One region of the Streptacidiphilus sp. PAMC 29251 genome, then DNA from elsewhere that is predicted to be linked to it. Evidence: riboswitches for the same ligand, from Rfam matches in the RefSeq annotation. Region 1 holds a riboswitch; the other holds the start of a gene.
What was found. A riboswitch is a leader RNA that binds a small molecule or an ion and turns the genes downstream of it on or off. The one in region 1 is predicted to bind glycine.

Region 2: it holds a riboswitch for glycine, as region 1 does, so the genes downstream of both, gcvT (glycine cleavage system aminomethyltransferase GcvT) here and gcvP (aminomethyl-transferring glycine dehydrogenase) in region 1, are expected to answer to the same signal.

Annotation. Positions count from the first base shown of each region.
Region 1 is NZ_CM135725.2:2,229,037-2,234,497, reverse strand. It holds gene ACXKR8_RS10445 (DNA polymerase IV) at 1-1,116, shown strand, start outside; gene ACXKR8_RS10440 (PRC and DUF2382 domain-containing protein) at 1,162-2,445, opposite strand; glycine riboswitch at 2,596-2,688, shown strand; glycine riboswitch at 2,690-2,791, shown strand; partial or broken gene gcvP (aminomethyl-transferring glycine dehydrogenase) at 2,845-5,461, shown strand, end outside.
Region 2 is NZ_CM135725.2:6,962,805-6,968,265, reverse strand. It holds gene ACXKR8_RS33245 (enhanced serine sensitivity protein SseB C-terminal domain-containing protein) at 235-999, opposite strand; gene ACXKR8_RS33240 (enhanced serine sensitivity protein SseB) at 1,093-1,887, opposite strand; glycine riboswitch at 2,007-2,130, shown strand; gene gcvT (glycine cleavage system aminomethyltransferase GcvT) at 2,302-3,423, shown strand; gene gcvH (glycine cleavage system protein GcvH) at 3,522-3,899, shown strand; gene glyA (serine hydroxymethyltransferase) at 3,924-5,192, shown strand; gene ACXKR8_RS33220 (L-serine ammonia-lyase) at 5,374-5,461, shown strand, end outside.

The DNA of each region.
Region 1 (5,461 bases):
GACCTGCTGCGCGAGGGCGGTCCGGCGGCCGGGGCGGCGCTGGTGCGGGCGCTGAGCGAGGACCTGCGGGCGGACATCCTGGCCGAGGTCGGGCTGACCGCCTCGGTCGGCCTGTCCGGCACCAAGTTCCTCGCCAAGATCGCCTCCGAGCAGGCCAAGCCGGACGGCCTGGTGCTGATCGAGCCGGGACGCGAGCGGGAGATCCTCGGCCCGCTCTCGGTCCGGGCGCTGCCCGGGGTGGGCCCGGCCACGGCGGAGACGCTGCGCCGCTTCGGCATCACCCTGGTCTCCCAGGTGGCGGCCACCCCGGAGGACGAGCTGGTCCGGCTGCTCGGCCGGGCGCACGGCGCCGGGGTGCACGCGCTGGCGCTGGGCGTGGACGAGCGCGCGGTGGTGGCCGAGCGGGACGCCAAGTCGGTCTCGGTGGAGGACACCTTCGAGGTGGACCTCGCCGACCGGGAGCGGATCAGGGCGGAGCTGGACCGGCTGTCCGAGCGCTGCGTCCGGCGGCTGCGGGCGGCCGGGCGGTCCGGGCGGACCGTGGTGATCAAGGTGCGCCGGTTCGACTTCTCCACGCTGACCCGTTCCGAGACCCTGCCCGCGCCCACCGACGATCCGCTGGTGATCGCGGCGATCGCCCGGCGGCTGCTGGAGCAGGTCGAACTGATCGGCGGAGTAAGGCTGTTGGGGGTGGGCGTGTCCGGTCTCGCCGACTACACCCAGGAGGACCTCTTCGCCCAGGCCCAGGCCCTGCGTGAGGCGGAGGAGGAGGCCTTCGCCGAGCTGGCCGCGGAGGCGGAGGGCGCGGAGGAGCTGGACGGCGGCGTGGAGCCGGAGGCCGGGGCCGCCGCGGCGGAGGCCGCGTACGGCGGGCCGGACGGGCCGCGGGCGTTCCACCCGGGCAGCAGCGAGGTCCCCGGCCGGCGCTGGATGCCGGGGCAGGACGTGCGGCACACCGAGCACGGGCTCGGCTGGGTGCAGGGCAGCGGCGTGGGGCGGGTCACCGTGCGCTTCGAGCAGCCCTGGGCGAAGCCGGGACGGGTCCGCACCTTCGCGGTGGAAGACCCGGCGCTGGAACCGGTGGACCCGCCGTCGATCGCCCGGGGGGCGGCGTAGCGCTGCCGCGCAGGGGTGGGGACGTCACGCCCCCACCCCTGGGGTTCAGGCGCCGATGGCGTGGCCGGGGAGGTCCGGGCGGCCGGTCGAGCTGGAGGGTCCGGAGGTCGGGGCCGACTGGTCCGGCTGGCCGGAGCCGGGGACCGGGCTCGGTCCGGTGGGGCGGGTGCTGTCCTGGACCTGGATGTGCTCCCGGTGCAGCTCGTCCCTGATGATCTCCTCCTCGGTGAAGCGCTCGGTCACCAGCCGGATCCGCTCCACCGGGACCACCGTCTTGCGGACGATCACCCGCTGCTCGTGCAGGGTGACCTCCTCGGTGCTCTCGGCGATCGCCTGGTCGGTCAGCTGGGCCCGCTCCTCCGCGCCGACCGGCACCCGCTCGACCCGGATCCGCTCGCGGATCACCGGCACCCGGCGTTCGACCTGCTCCGCCGTCACGTACTTGCGCAGCCGGGCCTGGCCGAGGACGCGCCACTCGGTGGAGATGTCCAGGCGCTCCTCGCGGCAGACGAACTCGATCGGCTCGGGCACGCCGCCCCGGCCGGGGTCGCCCTGCGGCTCCTGCTTGGTCAGCGACGCGGGGGAGGAGGTGGTGGGCGCCGCCGCGGCGGCGCCGGGGAGCGGACCGGTGAGCGGGTCGTTCAGGGGGTCGGTCAGCGGATCGGGCCGGGGTGCGGCCTTGGCCAGCGAAGGCACCGGCGCGGCCGAGGTGCTGGGCGTGCTCGGCGTGGTGGGAGTGGTCGGCGCGGTCTGCGTGGCGGGTCCTGCCGCGGGCGCCATGAAGGCCGCGGTGCGGCTCCGGTCGGCGGCCGGCGCGGCCGGGGCCTGCGGGGCGGTGGCCTGCGGGGCGGGCGGCGCGATCGGGGTGCTGCCGGTCACCGTGGCTGCCGTCGTCGCCGCGGCGGCCGCTGCCACCGGTGCTGCCACCACGGGCTGGGCAGCGGTGGTGGTCGCGGCCGGAGCGCTGGTCTTGGCCGCTGCCGCCGCCGCGGCGGTGCCGGAACCGCTGTCGCTGTGCGGGACGTCCAACCCGTAGTAGCGGTACAGCTGGAGCTCCTGTTCGGGGGAGAGGTGCTGGCCCACGCCGAAGTCGGGGGAGTCCTTCACCTGCGACTTCTCATAGGGGACGCGCAGTTCGTCGCTGATGAACTCACTGCTGGTCAGGGGTACGAAGGCGTCGCGACCGAACAGTCCGGTACGGACGGCGGCCCACTCGGGGCGGCCGGTGGCGTCGTCGAGGTACACCTCGTCCACGGTGCCGATCTTGTCGCCGTTGCGGTCCACAGCCTTGTGGCCGATCAGGTCCCTGGGGTCGATTTCGGTCTGCACGGCTCGATCCACTCCTCACGACGCATAGATGGTCAACTCATACGAAAAGGTATAAAGATCGATTTGTCGAGCCCCGGGGGCCGTGCGGGTGTGTCGCTGCGCCATTCGAGGGCGCCTCGAGGGGCGCTGATAGTCTTGGCGTTGACCGGTCGAGCACGCGCGGGAGAGTCCGTGCATCGCTGGCGGCGCCGAAGGAGCAACTCCTCCCCGGAATCTCTCAGGCATCCGTACCGTGCGTGCAAGGTCAACTCTGGAAAGCAGGAATCCGTGTACGCGGACCCTCACCGACGGTGAAAACCGGCTGCGGCCGGTGAAGCTCTCAGGTCCACATGACAGAGGGGGAGGTCGTCCCGGCACGCCCACAGTGCCACTCGGGTCAGACCAGGAGGCTTCCCCGCCATGACTTCCCCGACTTCCCCCCGCACCGGGCTCGCCGGGCTCGAGCAGTCAAGTCCCTTCGAGGGCCGCCATATCGGCCCGGACGCCGACGCCCAGGCGAAGATGCTGGCCCAGGTGGGCTACAGCAGCTTGGACGAGCTCACCGCCGCCGCCGTCCCCGGCGCGATCCGCAGCCTGGAGGCGCTGGACCTGCCCGCCGCCCGCTCCGAGGCCCAGGTGCTGGCCGAGCTGCGGGAGCTGGCCGGACGCAACCAGGTGCTGCGCTCGATGATCGGGCTCGGCTACCACGGCACCTTCACCCCGCCGGTGATCCTCCGCAATGTGCTGGAGAACCCCTCCTGGTACACCGCGTACACGCCCTACCAGCCGGAGATCTCGCAGGGCCGGCTGGAGGCACTGATCAACTTCCAGACCGTGGTCTCCGACCTGACCGGGCTGCCCACCTCGGGCGCCTCGCTGCTGGACGAGGGCACCGCCGCCGCCGAGGCCGTGGCGCTGGCCCGCCGGGTCGGCAAGGTCAAGGGCGGGGTCTTCGTCATCGACGCCGACACCCTGCCGCAGACCATCGCGGTGATCCAGACCAGGGCCGAGCCGCAGGGCGTGCAGACCGTGGTCGCCGACCTCAGCGCCGGCATCCCGGCCGAGCTGGTCGAGCGCGGGGTCTTCGGGGTGCTGCTGCAGTACCCCGGCGCCTCCGGCGCGGTCCGCGACCTCGCTCCGGTGATCGAGCAGGCGCACGGCCTGGGCGCGATCGTCGCGGTCGCCGCCGACCTGCTGGCGCTCACCCTGATCGCGTCCCCCGGCTCGCTGGGCGCGGACATCGCGATCGGCACCACCCAGCGCTTCGGCGTCCCGATGGGCTTCGGCGGACCGCACGCCGGCTACATGTCCGTCCGCGCCGAGTACGCCCGCAGCCTGCCCGGCCGCCTGGTCGGCGTCTCCGTGGACGTGGACGGCAACCGCGCCTACCGGCTCGCGCTGCAGACCCGTGAGCAGCACATCCGCCGGGAGAAGGCCACCAGCAACATCTGCACCGCGCAGGTGCTGCTCGCGGTGATGGCGTCCATGTACGCGGTCTACCACGGCCCGGACGGGCTGCGGGACATCGCCGCCCGCACCCACCGCTACGCCTCGGTGCTGGCCGAGGGCCTGCGCGCGGGCGGGGTCGAGGTGGTGCACGGGGAGTTCTTCGACACCGTCACCGCGCGGGTGCCCGGACGGGCCGCCGAGGTGGTCGACGCGGCCCGGCTGACCGGGGTGAACCTGCGCCAGGTCGACGCCGACCTGGTCGGGATCTCCTGCGACGAGACCACCACCAGGGCCGACCTGACCGCGGTCTGGACCGCCTTCGGCGTACCGCTCGGCGACGTGGACGCGCTGGACGCGGCGGCCGGGGAGAAGCTGCCCGAGGCGCTGCGCCGCGGCGACGACTACCTGACCCACCCGGTGTTCCACGCGCACCGCTCCGAGACCGGGATGCTGCGCTACCTGCGCAAGCTCGCCGACAAGGACTACGCGCTGGACCGGGGCATGATCCCGCTGGGCTCCTGCACCATGAAGCTCAACGCGACCACCGAGATGGAGCCGGTCACCTGGCCGGAGTTCGCCGAGGTGCACCCCTTCGCGCCTGAGCAGCAGGCGGCCGGGTACCTGAGCCTGATCCACGGGCTGGAGGACCAGCTCGCCGAGCTCACCGGCTACGACAAGGTCAGCATCCAGCCCAACGCCGGCTCGCAGGGCGAGCTGGCCGGGCTGCTCGCGGTCCGCGCCTACCACCACGCCAACGGCGACGCCGGGCGCGACGTCTGCCTGATCCCCTCCTCGGCGCACGGCACCAACGCCGCCAGCGCGGTGATGGCCGGGATGCGGGTGGTCGTGGTGAAGACCCTGGTCGACGGTGACGTGGACGTCGAGGACCTGCACGCCAAGATCGAGCAGCACCGGGACCAGTTGTCCGTGCTGATGGTCACCTACCCGTCCACGCACGGGGTGTTTCGAGGAGAACATCGCCGACATCTGCGCCACCGTGCACGAGGCCGGCGGCCAGGTCTACGTGGACGGCGCCAACCTCAACGCCATGGTCGGGCTGGCCAAGCCGGGCAAGTTCGGCGGCGACGTCTCGCACCTGAACCTGCACAAGACCTTCTGCATCCCGCACGGCGGCGGCGGCCCGGGCGTCGGCCCGGTCGCGGTGCGCGCGCACCTCGCCCCGTACCTGCCGAACCACCCGCTGCAGCCCTCGGCCGGTCCGGCCACCGGGGTCGGCCCGATCGCGGCCGCGCCCTGGGGCTCGGCCGCGATCCTGCCGATCTCCTGGGCGTACGTCCGGCTGATGGGCGGCGAGGGGCTGAAGCGGGCGACCCAGGTCGCGGTGCTCAGCGCCAACTACATCGCCAAGCGGCTCGCGCCGTACTACCCGGTGCTCTACACAGGCCCGGCCGGGCTGGTCGCGCACGAGTGCATCATCGACCTGCGGCCGCTGGCGAAGTCGGCCGGGGTGAGCGTGGACGACGTGGCCAAGCGCCTGATCGACTACGGCTTCCACGCCCCGACCATGAGCTTCCCGGTGGCCGGGACGCTGATGATCGAGCCCACCGAGAGCGAGGACCTGGGCGAG
Region 2 (5,461 bases), 4.7 Mb from region 1:
AAGGTTGCCTAACCGTGATCTGCATCGATACATGCCCAGGACCTGCGAATACCTCTCTTCACACGCCTGTTACACGGGCCCCTCGGCCTGGATCTACGCGTGCAGATTACGTTCCCGCAGGTCAGGCGCTCCTCTGACACCACTGGAGCGGGTGTCACCCTGTTCCGGGCGCCCGAAACCAGGCGCTTCGAGACCCTTTCGATATGTCACGGAGCGCTACCGACTGAGGGTTGGTCAGATCCGGGGGTAGCCGTATCCGCCGCCGCCGGGAACCGGGCGGTCGAAGAAGGGAGCGGTGCGGACCTGGAGCCAGAGCGCCACCGGGTCGAAGGGGTCGGACATCGCGACCGTGGACACCGCCACGCCCTCGGGAACCCCGGACAGGGCGTGCTGCATCATCTGCCGGACCGACTCGACGGCCGGCGGGCTGGAATCGTACAGATCCAGACCGATCACCAGATAAGGGGCACCCCAGGCGGGTTCGACCCAGGCCCGGCGCAGCGAGCGGACGGCGGGCGTGCCGTGCGCGGCCTGGTTCAACAGGGCGTAGAACTGGTCGGCGGCGATCTGCGGCTCGCTGATCCGCAGCGGGCCGGCCGGCAGCCGGTCCAGGCCGCCGGCGATCCGGCGCAGGTCGGCCCAGGGCAGTCCGACGCCGCCCCCCGGCTGATGCGGGTTAAGCCACAGGCCCCAGCGCTCGCGATAGAGCGCGGCGGCGATCTCCCGCCCCTGGCTGACCTGGTAGGCACGGCTCCAGCCGCTGGCGGCGAGCTGCTCGGGGGAGGTGACGCAGGGCGCGTAGCCGACGCCGCCCACCTCCATGTTGCCGTACTGGGCGTCGGGGCGGCCGGGCTCGCCGTGCCAGAGCAGCATCCACACCTGGCCCTCGCCGACCGCGCGGAGCAGGGACTCATAGGTGTCGAAGCGCCCCGGCACGACCTCGCGCAGGACCTGTTCGATGACGGCCCCGCCGCCCACGGCACCGGCTGACCCGACCACTGACACCCTCTCCCCTACCCCTGGCCGTATCCCCTGGCCTTGTCCACTGCCCGTGGCCTCTGTCCACCCCTGGCTGCTGCTCGAACAGTGAGCCTAGTACCCGGACGGGCCGCGTTCGAAGAACGGCGCCACGGACAGCAGCATCCAGTCCCCGACCGGGTCCTGCGCGGAGTCCAGCAGCACCACGTCCAGGCCCCAGGGCAGCGGCACCGCGCCCAGCGCCCGGCCGAGCGCCTGGACCACGGCGTCCTGGTCCTCCGGCTGCCAGCGGTCCAGCTCGACCCCGACGAAGAGCTTCTCGGGGTCCCCCTCGACCTGCGCCAGCACCCGACGGGCCGTCAGCACCACCGGGGTGCGGGCGAGTTCGCCGATCGCGGCAGCGAGGAACTCCAGCGGATCCTGGTGCGGCTCGGGGATCCGCAGGCCGACCCGGGCGCCCTCGACGGTGCGGAGGCCCTCGTCACCGGTGCTGCCCCGAAGCCCGCTCTCCCTGGGCCGGCCGCAGAGCTCGGCGACGCCGGCCGCCGGGATCGGGATCCCGACCGCGCCCTCGGGGTTGACCACGATGCCGATGCCCAGCGGCATCCCCTGCGCCAGCTCGCGCACCGGGGCGATGGTGAACGGCATGTTCCCGGCGATCCGGCGGAACTGGTCCTCGGAGCTGAACACCGGCACGAAGGGCTGGCCCGCCAGCTCGGTGGTCGGCAGCGCCAGCGTCCCGGGCTCCTGGCCGGCCCCGCCGGGCAGCGGCACCCAGACCTGGCTGCGGCGCAGCACCTCCACCACCCGGGGGGTCGCCCCGGGGTCGCCGATCGCGGCGACCAGGACCTGCTCCAGCTCGTTCTCGGGCCAGCCCTGCACCTGTGCCGGGATCGTCGGGTGCTGCATTGCCCGTACCGCCGTTTCGCCGTGGTCACTGCTGCTTTTGGTCGCTGCTGCTGCCGGAAACAGTATCGGGCCGGGGCGTGCGATGATGGGCGACGCCCAACAACTGAACACCGGCCGTTACAGCCCGCGCGGGAGAGCCAGGCCGTCCACTCACTCCATGGCATCCATGGGAGGGGACGCAGCCGGCGCCGAAGGAGCAAGCCCTCCCCGGAATCTCTCAGGCACACCTACCGCACGGGCGAGGCACATCTGGAAAGCGGTCGGCGCGCTCCGCGGAGCGCGGGCCCGACCCACCAACGGTGCAAGCCGTCCCCCTCGACCCACAGCCGAGGGGTGGCGGTGAAGCTCTCAGGTCGCAGCGACAGAGCGGGAGCTCTGCCGCAGCATGTCCTTGAGAGCTTAGGAGCAGCCCTGATGAGCCTGCGATCGACCGCAATCGACTCCGTCCATCGCGCCCTCGGCGCCACCATGACCGACTTCGCCGGCTGGGACATGCCGCTGCGCTACGGCAGCGAGCGCGAGGAGCACAACGCCGTCCGGACCAGGGCCGGCCTGTTCGACCTCTCCCACATGGGCGAGATCACCGTGACCGGGCCCAGGGCCGGCGAGCTGCTGGACCACGCGCTGGTCGGCTTCGTCTCGGCACTGGCCGTGAACAAGGCCCGCTACACCATGATCTGCGCGGCCGACGGCGGCATCCTCGACGACCTGATCGTCTACCGCACCGGCGAGACCGAGTTCCTGGTCGTCGCCAACGCCTCCAACGCCCAGCTGGTCCTGGACGAGCTGACCGCCCGCGCAGAGGGCTTCGACGCGGTGGTCCGGGACGACCGGGACGCCTATGCGCTGCTCGCGATCCAGGGCCCGGAGGCCACCGCGATCCTGGCCCCGCTGACCGGGGCCGACCTGCCCGGGCTGAAGTACTACACCTCGCTGCCGACCACGGTGGCGGGCCGCCCGGCGCTGCTGGCCCGGACCGGCTACACCGGCGAGGACGGCTTCGAGCTGTTCGTCGCCCCCGCCGACGCCGAGCACCTGTGGAACGCGCTGTCCGCCGCGGGCGCCCCGGCCGGGCTGGTCCCCTGCGGGCTCTCCTGCCGGGACACCCTGCGGCTCGAGGCCGGGATGCCGCTGTACGGGCATGAGCTGACCACCGCGCTCACCCCCTTCGACGCCGGCCTGGGCCGGGTGGTCCGCTTCGACAAGACCACCAACGACGGCGAGTTCGTCGGCCGCGCGGCGCTGGAGAAGGCCGCCGCCGAGGCCGCGGTCAACCCGCCGCGGGTGCTGGTCGGCCTGGTCTCCCCCGGACGCCGGGTGCCCCGGGCCGAGATGGCCGTGGTCTCCGCCGCCGACGGCTCGGTGATCGGCTCGATCACCTCCGGCGCCCCGTCGCCGACCCTGGGCAAGCCGATCGCCATGGCCTATCTGGACGCCGCGCACGCCGTCCCCGGCAGCACCGTGGCCGTGGACGTCCGCGGGACGCACGAGCCGGTCGAGGTCGTGGCTCTGCCGTTCTACAAGCGCGTCCGCTGAGGCTGGCGCCCCGCCCGTCCGAGATCGGCGCCCCGCCCGCTGACGCTGGAGCCCCGTCCGTTTAGCCCCGACCACCCCTCATCCTGGAGAATCACCCCATGAGCAACCCCCAGCACCTCACATACAGCAAGGAACACGAGTGGCTGACCGCCGTTGAGGACGGCGTGGCGACCGTGGGCATCACCGCCTACGCCGCCGACGCGCTCGGCGACGTCGTCTACGTCCAGCTCCCGGAGGTCGGCCAGGCCGTCACCGCGGGCGAGACCTGCGGCGAGCTGGAGTCGACCAAGTCGGTCAGCGACCTCTACTCCCCCGCCAGCGGCGAGATCGTCGAGGCCAACCAGGCCGTGGTGGACGACCCCGCGCTGGTGAACTCCGCCCCCTTCGCCGAGGGCTGGCTGTTCAAGATCCGCCTCGACGGCACCCCCGAGGGCCTGCTGTCCGCCGACGAGTACTCCGCCCACACCGGCGCCTGACCTCCCGAGGGAAGACACACCACCATGACGGTTCTGAACCAGTCCCTGCATGCGCTCGACCCCGAGGTCGCCGCGGCCGTGGACGCCGAGCTGCACCGCCAGCAGTCCACCCTGGAGATGATCGCCTCCGAGAACTTCGCCCCGGTCGCGGTGCTGGAGGCGCAGGGCTCGGTCCTCACCAACAAGTACGCCGAGGGCTACCCCGGCCGCCGCTACTACGGCGGCTGCGAGCACGTCGACGTGATCGAGCAGCTGGCGATCGACCGGGTCAAGGAGCTGTTCGGGGCCGAGGCCGCGAACGTCCAGCCGCACTCGGGCGCGTCCGCCAACGCCGCCGCGATGTTCGCGCTGATCAAGCCGGGCGACACCATCCTGGGCCTGGACCTGGCCCACGGCGGCCACCTGACCCACGGCATGAAGATCAACTTCTCCGGCAAGCTCTACAACGTGGCCGCGTACCACGTGGACGCCGAGACCAACCTGGTCGACATGGAGGAGGTCGAGCGCCTCGCCAAGGAGCACCAGCCGCAGCTGATCATCGCCGGCTGGTCCGCCTACCCGCGCCAGCTCGACTTCGCCGCCTTCCGCCGGATCGCCGACTCGGTCGGCGCCCTGCTGATGGTGGACATGGCGCACTTCGCCGGCCTGGTCGCGGCGGGTCTGCACCCCAACCCGGTGCCCTACGCCGACGTGGTCACCACCACCACCCACAAGACCCTCGGCGGTCCCCGCGGCGGCGTGATCCTCTCCAAGGCCGAGTGGGCCAAGAAGATCAACTCCGCGGTCTTCCCCGGCCAGCAGGGCGGCCCGCTGGAGCATGTCATCGCCGGAAAGGCGGTGGCCTTCAAGGTCGCCGCCACCGACGAGTTCAAGGACCGCCAGCAGCGCACCCTCGAGGGCGCGAAGATCCTGGCCGAGCGGCTCACCCGTTCGGACCTCACCGGGGCCGGCGTCTCCGTCCTCTCCGGCGGCACCGACGTGCACCTGGTGCTGGTCGACCTGCGCACCTCCGAGCTGGACGGCCAGCAGGCCGAGGACCGGCTGCACTCGGTCGGCATCACCGTCAACCGCAACGCGGTGCCCTTCGACCCGCGCCCGCCGATGGTCACCTCGGGGCTGCGGATCGGCACCCCGGCGCTGGCCACCCGCGGCTTCGGCGCCGAGGACTTCACCGAGGTCGCCGACATCATCGCGGAGGCGCTGAAGCCCTCGTTCGACGACACGGTCCAGGTGGCGCTGGCCGCCCGGGTCACCGCGCTCGCCGCGAAGCACCCGCTCTACCCGGACCTCTAGGTCCACCCGGACCGGTAGGTCCGACCCAGCCGTCTCCCGGTCGGTTCAGGCCCGCACAACGGGCAGATCGGCTGTTTTCGACGGGACCGCGGGGCACCACGCACACTGGACCAGTGGGCGCGGTGCCCCGCCGCATGTACCCCACCACTCACCGCACCCTCCACACGACAAGGGCGTCCCCGTGGCCATCAGCGTCTTCGATCTCTTCTCCATCGGCATCGGGCCGTCCAGCTCGCACACCGTCGGCCCGATGCGCGCGGCCCGGATGT